2 regions of the Psychrobacter sp. S1-30-MNA-CIBAN-0213 genome follow, and region 1 is predicted to be linked to the other one. Evidence: predicted binding sites of a transcription regulator. Region 1 holds the regulator's gene; the other holds the start of a gene.
What was found. The regulator PhoB, encoded in region 1, activates phosphate uptake and scavenging genes when phosphate is short. The targets are predictions, from matches to a motif close to TGTCATNAANCTGTCATAA.
Positions count from the first base shown of each region.

Region 2: a site for PhoB is predicted at 2,203-2,221, ahead of pstS (phosphate ABC transporter substrate-binding protein PstS). Genes of this name have one in related genera too.

Region 1 covers NZ_JBEOPE010000014.1:48,167-52,742, reverse strand. The annotation lists gene AAEY87_RS12025 (M23 family metallopeptidase) at 1-228, shown strand, start outside; gene phoR (phosphate regulon sensor histidine kinase PhoR) at 297-1,397, opposite strand; gene phoB (phosphate regulon transcriptional regulator PhoB) at 1,460-2,164, opposite strand; gene dtd (D-aminoacyl-tRNA deacylase) at 2,364-2,819, opposite strand; gene asd (archaetidylserine decarboxylase) at 2,941-3,780, shown strand; gene AAEY87_RS12000 (DUF1287 domain-containing protein) at 3,896-4,498, opposite strand.
Region 2 covers NZ_JBEOPE010000019.1:20,477-25,052, reverse strand. The annotation lists gene AAEY87_RS13400 (FAD binding domain-containing protein) at 1-977, opposite strand, end outside; gene AAEY87_RS13395 (2Fe-2S iron-sulfur cluster-binding protein) at 974-1,630, opposite strand; gene pstS (phosphate ABC transporter substrate-binding protein PstS) at 2,293-3,456, shown strand; gene pstC (phosphate ABC transporter permease subunit PstC) at 3,666-4,576, shown strand, end outside.

The DNA of each region.
Region 1 (4,576 bases):
TTAGGTGGGAAAGTAGTCGTCATCGTAGGTCCTGGCGGCGCAGGACATTATTATGCGCATTTAGAAGATTATGCCGATATCTCGCCTAATGAATGGGTTGATGCTGGCGATATCATTGGCTATGTCGGCGACAGTGGCAATGCAAAAGGCACACCGCCACATGTGCATTACGGTATTTATATCAATGGTAGCGCAGTTAACCCCTACCCATTTTTGCAAAAAGATTAGCGCGCATAGGTGTGTAAAACTGGCCAATACTAACGGCTGCTTACACATGGTAGAGATCGACTGTAGTATCAGTCCGTAGGCGCTGACCGAACATGGGCAGCTGGGAATACTGCACTAAAAGTCGAGCCTTTGCCTTCCATCGACTCAATTTGCAAGTTGGCATCATATTGATACAAGACGTGTTTCACAATCGCTAGTCCCAACCCGGTCCCGCCTGTGGCACGACTGCGACCACTATCAATGCGATAGAAGCGCTCCGTCAAGCGCGTAATATGCTGCGGCGCTATACCAATGCCATTATCTTCGACGGCGAAGCGGCAGCCGTCTGAGGTTCTAGTCCAGCTAATGGCTATATTGCCACCTTTTGGCGTGTACTTAATGGCGTTAATCACCAAGTTAGATAAGGCACTATTTAAGTACATCTCTGACCCATACAATCCATCATAGGTGTCTATCTGCAGGTGAATGCTATGATTATATTCTTGGTTATAGGCCTGCGCGTCATCATAGATATGAGTCAGTAGCTTGGTCATATCGATATAATTCAGCTCATGGGTTTCTTCGATTTCGATTCGAGAGAGCAGCAATAAGTCATTAACAATTCTATTCATCCGTGCAGTCTGCTGGGTCATCAGCTCAAAACCGCGCCGCCACTGCGATGGCATGTCGGGCTGATCTGAAAAGTTTTCGAGATAGCCCATGAGCACTGTTAGTGGTGTTCTGAGCTCATGCGAGACATTTGCCACAAAATCGCGGCGCATCTCCTCTAAATGATGCAAGCGAGTCACATCATAAATAATCAATAACTTCTCGTCACCAAAAGGCGTGAGCTCACATTTCAAATAACGCTTAGGGTCTCGCCATGACGCCATATGAACCCCATCGTTAGGTGTCGTCATCGTCTGATAGTACTGACGAAATTCAGGTACGGTAATGAAGTCAAAAATGCTCTTGCCCTGATCGGCTGCTTGCAGTAATAGCAAATCCTCTGCGGCCTGATTCCACCACTCCAGACTATCATCATCATTCAGCAAAATTACTGCATCTTGTAGTGCCCGTAGTGAGCTTCTGATTTTCTTAAGTTGACCCAGCACTTCTTGCTGAGCAACTTGCTCTTGCTTTCCCTTTTCTTGCTTACTTTGTTGCTCGTTTTCCGTAGGCGTTATCATATAATTCATTATCCTTACGACTATCTACTGCGTTATGATTCACGTGCCGTTTTTTAAAATGGTTATACTTTTTCAATGAGACTAGAGAACCGATAACCCGTACCACGAACGGTTTGAATTAAAGTATCGCAGTCGTGGGGCTTCAATAATTTACGTAAACGCCTGATGTGTACATCAATGGTCCGATCTTCAATATAGACATTACCGCCCCAAACCTGATCTAGCAATTGTGTCCGCGTATAAGCACGCTCTGGATGGCTCATAAAAAACGCCAACAGCCTATATTCTGTTGGACCGATATCAACGATCTTATCATTAGCTGTAACGCGTTGGCCTTTGGGGTCTAGGCTCAGTTTACCTATTTCGATAGGCTTATCAGCACTCAGCGCACTACTACGACGCAATACCGCTTTAATTCTTGAGATTAATTCACGTGTTGAAAAGGGCTTGGTCATATAGTCATCAGCACCAGCATCAAGGCCATGAACCTTACTATCCTCTTCACTTTTGGCCGTCAACATAATGACCGGTATCTCAGCGAGCAATTCATCACTTTTGAGCATGCGACAAAAATCAATGCCGCTTTTATCTCCGGGTAACATCCAGTCTAATAAGATCAGCGCAGGACGATGATCCACCACTTGTTGATGCGCTTCTGAGACATCAGCTGCCTGCAAACTATCAAATCCGGCCATCTCCAATGTCATCACAACCATCTCACGAATCGCTGGTTCATCTTCGACAATCAAAATCTGCTCATTATACATACGACAACCTTATTATTAAGCATTGGTAAAAGCTATATGGTACGGAAAATTCAGGGTGCAAAAAAGGCGATAAACATTCACTAATGTCTGCTTATTAAACGGATTAATTATGACAGTTTGATGACATTCGCGTTTTAAACTTCTAGGGCGTGTCCTCATTTTAAAAATGGTAATAAAAATGAGTACACGCTTTAATACCTTATACTATTTCTAATAAAAAGTTTAGCGGCCCATCATTGATACTTTCGACCTGCATATCAGCAGCAAACTCACCAGTTGCAACATCAGGGTGTTGGGTCTTAGCATAAGCGACTAATTGCTCAAACAGTACTTGTGCTGCATCAGGCGCCATCGCGCCGCCAAAATCAGGGCGACGGCCTTTGTCTGTCTTCGCCATCAAAGTAAACTGCGGTACCAACAACAACCCGCCGCCTACCTGCTGCACGTTTAAATCTAGCTTGCCATACTTAGCTGGATCATCATGATTATCAAAAATACGATAAGTGAGGATTTTATCGATCATCCGCTTTGCATTCTGCAAGTTATCGTCATGCCCTAAGCCAATATATGCCAGTATTCCGTGCTCAATTGAGCCTATACAACATTCATCAACTGTAACACTAGCACGATTTACCCGCTGAATAAGTGCTTTCATAGATTACCTCCTTAAACAATTATGGTCATACGATTGAGTGCTGACCATGATAAAATACAAACACTTCTTATTATTTTCCAGCTCTATCTTCTCATCTTAATTATTATTCTGGTAACCCGTTATGACTTTATTTACCACTATCCAGCAGTTTGTACCGCAGCAAAAGATCAGCAAAGTGGCCGGACGTTTAGCCGCCAGTCGTCATCCTATAGTTAAACGCGCCTTTATTCGTAGCTTTGCCAAAGCTTATAACGTAAAGCTGGATGAATATGAACGACAGAGCCTCAACGCTTACGAAAGCTTTAATGATTTTTTTACTCGTGAACTCAAAGATGATGCTCGTGCTGTTGATACTACCATTCATGGCATCGCAAGCCCTGCTGATGGCATAATTTCCCAGCTCGGTCAGATAGAAGACCACAAAATGCTACAGGCTAAGGGTCGATACTACGACATCGGACAGCTACTTGCCGATAGTGAAGATGGCAGCTATTTCGCTGATGGTAGCTTTGCTACTGTCTATCTAGCTCCTAGCAACTATCACCGCGTACACATGCCATTTGCGGGAACTTTGACTAAAACTCGCTATGTGCCTGGCACACTGTTTTCAGTCAATACTACCACTGCCGCCAATATTCCTGACTTGTTTGCACGTAATGAGCGCTTGGTTTGTATGTTCGATACGGCATACGGTAAAGCGGCAGTCGTAATGGTTGGAGCCATGATTGTCGCCGGTATTGAAACCGTTGCAACAGGCAAAATTACGCGTACTGATGATATTCAAGAAGCTGATCATGACATGAAACTTGAAAAAGGCGATGAACTTGGCCGTTTTTATTTAGGTTCAACCGCTATTGTCATATTGCCTAAAGCTGCAAAAGCTGACTGGCAAGATAACATGGTGGCTAATAGTTTGGTACAAATGGGTCAGTTGTTAGGTATGGCCAATACTGACGAATAAAATACCACTAAAAAACCCAGTTAGTAGCAAGTATTTATTGCTATTGACTGGGTTTTATTTTGCTTATAGATTTACTGTGCTTTCCGAGAACGTCATACTAAAGTTATCGTCTACGTTAATAACGAAAGTGCTTAGTAATAGGATAAGCAAAGAGTATGTTCTCTTCTTGAGTACCGCTTCCGATGTTATGAATAATTAGCGGCGTACCATCGGCGGCCTTCTTATCTGAGACGATCCCAATATGTGGTAAATTACCGTCTGGTAGTCGCCAAGTCACAATATCTCCTGCCAAAAAGCTGTCTTTATCAGTGATAGATAGTGATTTACCATGACGCTCAAAAAACACTTCAAGGTTGGGCACACGGCGATGATCGATGTTTTTATCTGGTGATTTTAGGCCCCAAGTCTTTGGATATTCCGACCAATTTGACTTCATGTCGTGATTAACTAGCTGCTGTAAATCTATATTTTGTAAACGATACGCGCGCACAATTACATCGGTACTTATGCCCGTATCCATTGGCACATCGCCGCGTGGAAAGTCCATTTGACGATAGGCAGGATCATAGCTAACTGTCACTCCGATCTGTTTTTTTGCATCCAGCGCCAGCTTATTTCCACTACTAATAGGGCTGGCAGCCATCACCGGCTGTATCATCATCACTGAGAATACAACTGCTAAGAGAGGTTTTAAACCGTACTGCGTTAGCCTATTCATCCTTTGTGCCTTGTATTATTTATTTTGTGTTGAATAACATCTGATTAGGCAATTCATTATATAGCTCATTTAATAATA
Region 2 (4,576 bases), on a different contig from region 1:
GCTAATGCGCGCTGAATAACTTGTTTTAATAAGCGGCGTGTCAGTGGTATTTTGAAGTCGTTTTGACCACTACCCTTGGCATCTTTTAATAATAAATCCGCCGCCTGCGTAATAACATCATCATTGCCATCGGTGTCAGTTAATAATGCTTCGACTTCCTCATTGCGCCATGGCTCAGTACCGATGCCGCCGAATGCTAAGCGCACGGTTACCAAATTACCGCTATCATCAACGTCTATTACCGCTGCACAAGATACTAAGGCAAACGCGTAAGAGGCACGGTCACGCACTTTGTCATAAGTGTGCATACCCTTAATAGGCGCAGGCAGAACGACATGAGTAATAAGCTCGCCTGACTCTAAAACGTTTTCGATATGCGGCGTATTTTTTGGCAAACAATAAAAGTCTTTAACATCAATCTTGCGAGTTGAGCCGTCCGCTTTAACCGTTTCAATGGTGGCATCAAGCAAACGCATCGCCACCGCCATATCGGATGGATGCTGAGCAATACAAGCATCGCTAGTACCTAAAATAGCTAGAGTGCGATTTTCACCCTCAATAGCGGGGCAACCTGAGCCCGGATTACGCTTGTTACAGGCGCTGTCCGTCTGATAAAAATAATAGCAACGAGTACGCTGTAAAAAGTTACCGCCAGTCGTGGCTTTGTTACGTAGCTGTCCAGTCGCCCCTGCCAATATGGCACGAGACAATACCGGATAATTTGCAATGACATCAGGATGGGCAGCCAAATCACTATTGCTGACCAGCGTACCGATACGCAATCCGCCGTTATCAGTCGTTTCTATCTGTTGTAATTCTAAGCGCGTTACATCAACTAATTTAGTTGGCGTTTCAATCTCTAGCTTCATTAAATCTAAGAGGTTGGTACCGCCTGCGATAAATGAGGCTTCTTTAGGAGTAGCAAACATAACCGCTTGCTGCGGTTCAAGGGCACGAATATATTCAAAGCGTTTCATGAGCGGCCTCCTGATGTGCTATTGGCAGTCGTATTATTCGACGACTTGTTACCTAGCTGCGCCTCACTTGGCGGCGGCGACCAAATACCAGTTACTTCTGAGCCTTGTACTGAGTTACTTACAGGCTTTATAGATTTATCGGCTACTTGGTTCTCTAATACTTGAGAGATGGCTTTAATAATATTGGGATAAGCGGAGCAGCGACAAATATTGCCACTCATACGTTCAGCGATTTCTTGTACTAGGAGGCCATCAGGATTTTGCAGGTCAGTAGTAACGTGGCTTGGCCAATTTTGTTTGACCTCTTCTATCAATGCCGTCGCTGAACAGATTTGCCCAGGGGTGCAATAACCACACTGGAAAGCGTCATGATCTTTAAAAGCTTGCTGCAACTCAGATAACGACTCAGGCAATCCAATCCCCTCAATCGTCGTAATCTCATCGCCATCGTGCATGACCGCTAGCGTCAAACATGAATTCACGCGCTCGCCATTAATGAGGATGGTACAGGCACCACATTGACCGTGGTCACAGCCTTTTTTGGGTCCAGTGATTTGTAAATGTTGGCGGCAGACATCGAGCAATGTCGTGCGCGGATCGAGATTATCAAGCTGATAATCCTGCTTATTAATCGTTAACGTCAAAGTAGACATGCTGGCTTCTCGCTGGCAGATGATGATAGTTTCCAGATGAGATATTGCTATTCATCCATCTATTCAATATTAATTAACGTTCTGTTAACTATTAAAATCTTAAAAAGTATTGAGGTTATTTTTCCTTAGTTGTTCTTAGCTTATAAATCTTTAGTAACTTTTTATTGGCAGCTTCCTATTCCTTTACAGTCTCTTATCAACGGAGACAAATCAGCCTATCAATACGATGAAAATCGACTCAAATAATCCGTTATTTGGTCAACTGTCAAGCTACTGTCAGGTATTAAATACAGCCTAACATCATAATTAAAATAGAAAAATAAGCTCAAAACAAGCTATACATTAATATGCTTGGCACAGCTTAGGATATTGTTTTTTTGTAGTAGATAGGAAAAAAATGTTAACGCTCAAGAAAATCTGCCTCTTTCTCATTTGCGCTTACTGAACTAAAATTCCAACTGGCTTAATTTCACTTTTCATCTTAATTCAACCTTTTATATAGTCATTTTATATAGTCATTAACTTATAACGACCAATCTAAAATTTCACTGCTAATAAGATAAATTTCTTATTGTCATCAAACTGTCATCAAAGCTTGGCAAACTACGACACATCTCACAGGAAGTACATTTTGCACTGTTGTCAAACTTTAGGAGTCTTACATGCGTTATTCGTTATTAGCAGTAGCCGTTAGTTGCACTTTAGTACTTACAGCTTGTAATAAATCAACCGACACCGCAGAATCAGCTGCTGATAGCAGTAGCGCCGTAACCAGTACAGAAACAACTAACAAAACAACCTCCTCGTCAGCAACCGATTTTAAATCTGCTGAAAACATCGCTATGAATATCACCGGTGCAGGCGCTTCATTTCCGCAACCTATTTATGCCAAATGGTCTTATGACTACAATGCCGCGACTGGTGGTCAAGTGAATTACCAATCAATCGGCTCCTCAGGCGGCATCAAACAAATCCAATCAAAAACGGTAGACTTTGGCGCGTCCGATGCACCGATGACACCTGAAGAGTTGGATGCAGCAGGACTTATTCAGTTTCCGACCGTTATCGGTGGCGTAGTACCGATTGTCAACATCGATGGCATAGAGCCAGGCCAGTTGAAATTGGACGGCACAACGTTAGCAGATATCTATTTGGGCAAGATTAGCAACTGGAATGACCCAGCAATTAAAGCTATGAACCCAGACTTAACCCTTCCTGATGCTGCCATTACCACCGTGTTCCGCTCGGACGGTTCAGGCACGACGTTTAACTTTACGGATTATCTGGCCAAAGTTTCAACTGACTGGAAAGATAGCGTTGGTGTTGATAAAACAGTCAAATGGCCAACCTCTAGCACTGGTGCAGGTGGTAAAGGTAACGAGGGCGTATCAAGTTACGTCAATCGTATGAAAAACTCTATCGGCTACGTTGAGTACGCTTACGCCAAGCAAAACAATATGTCACATGCTGCACTGAAAAATGCGGCAGGCAACTTCGTGCAGCCATCTGCTGAGACCTTTGCAGCGGCAGGTGATATCGACTGGTCACAGCAAGCAGGCTTTTATAAAGTCATCACCAACTCTGAGACTGAGCAAGCATGGCCAATCGCAGCGGCGACCTTTATCTTAGTACATAAGCAGCCAGAGAACCCGCAGCAAGTGGCTGGCGTGTTGAACTTCTTTGATTGGGCTTACACTCAAGGCGATGATAGTGCCATGGCACTTGATTATGTTCCTTTCTCTGATACCGCTGTTGCGCTCTTTAAAGCGCAGTGGAATGAAGTCAAAGGCAGCGATGGTCAACCCGTCTACAAACCAGCTCAATAGTTTTTAAAAACCCGGTAATGATTCTCGAATTACCCTCTTAAACAATTATTCTCCGGTAGTTGTTTAAGAGGTTTTATCACAGTAAATTTATAAGTAGAGCCGATAATGCATATCGATAGCGCTACTTAATAAGATTTAGTTTGCTGTGATAAGACCTTATTAATCTTTTTGAACCTTTTGATTTAACCCTATTTAATGCTGAGACACTTATGAATGACCTAAGGTCCCAACTGGCTAAACAAAAACGTTACGACGCGCTATTCGTCAATGCAACCAAGGCTTTTGCCATCCTCGTTCTCTTATCATTGGGCGGCATTTTAGTCTCTCTAATCATTGGGGCTTGGCCGAGCATTCAAACATTTGGTCTCGGCTTTTATACCAGTAATAACTGGGATACGGTTGCCAATGAGTACGGTGCGCTAGCGCCTATTTATGGCACGCTGGTCACTTCGTTTATCGCTATTTTAATTGCCGTGCCAGTCAGCTTTGGTATTGCGATATTTCTGACCGAGATGTGCCCGAATTTCTTAAAAAAGCCACTTGGTATCGCTATTGAGCTGCTAGCAGGTATCCCTTCTATCATTTACGGTATGTGGGGTTTGTTTGTATTTGCGCCCTTCTTTGGCGATCACATTCAGCCGTGGTTTATCGAACATGTTGGCCCACTGCCTATCATCGGTAAGCTGTTTACGGGTGCGCCAATGGGACTCGGTATGTTTACCGCTTCATTGGTACTTGCCATCATGATTATTCCTTTTATTGCAGCTACCATGCGCGATGTCTTTTCCGTGGTACCGGATTTATTAAAAGAATCAGCTTACGGTATGGGTGCGACGACTTGGGAAGTGATGTTTAAGATTATCTTGCCGTATACCAAAGCTGGCGTCGTTGGTGGTGTCATCTTGGGACTGGGTCGTGCCCTTGGTGAGACCATGGCTGTGACATTCCTCATCGGCAACGCCTTTAATATCAGTCCCAGTCTATTTACTTCTGGGGTCACCATTACCTCAGCCCTTGCCAATGAATTTGCAGAAGCCTCTAGTGAGCTACATCTGGCGTCGTTGTTACATTTAGGCTTAATCCTATTTGTCATCACTTTCATTGTGCTGTCGTTGGCTAA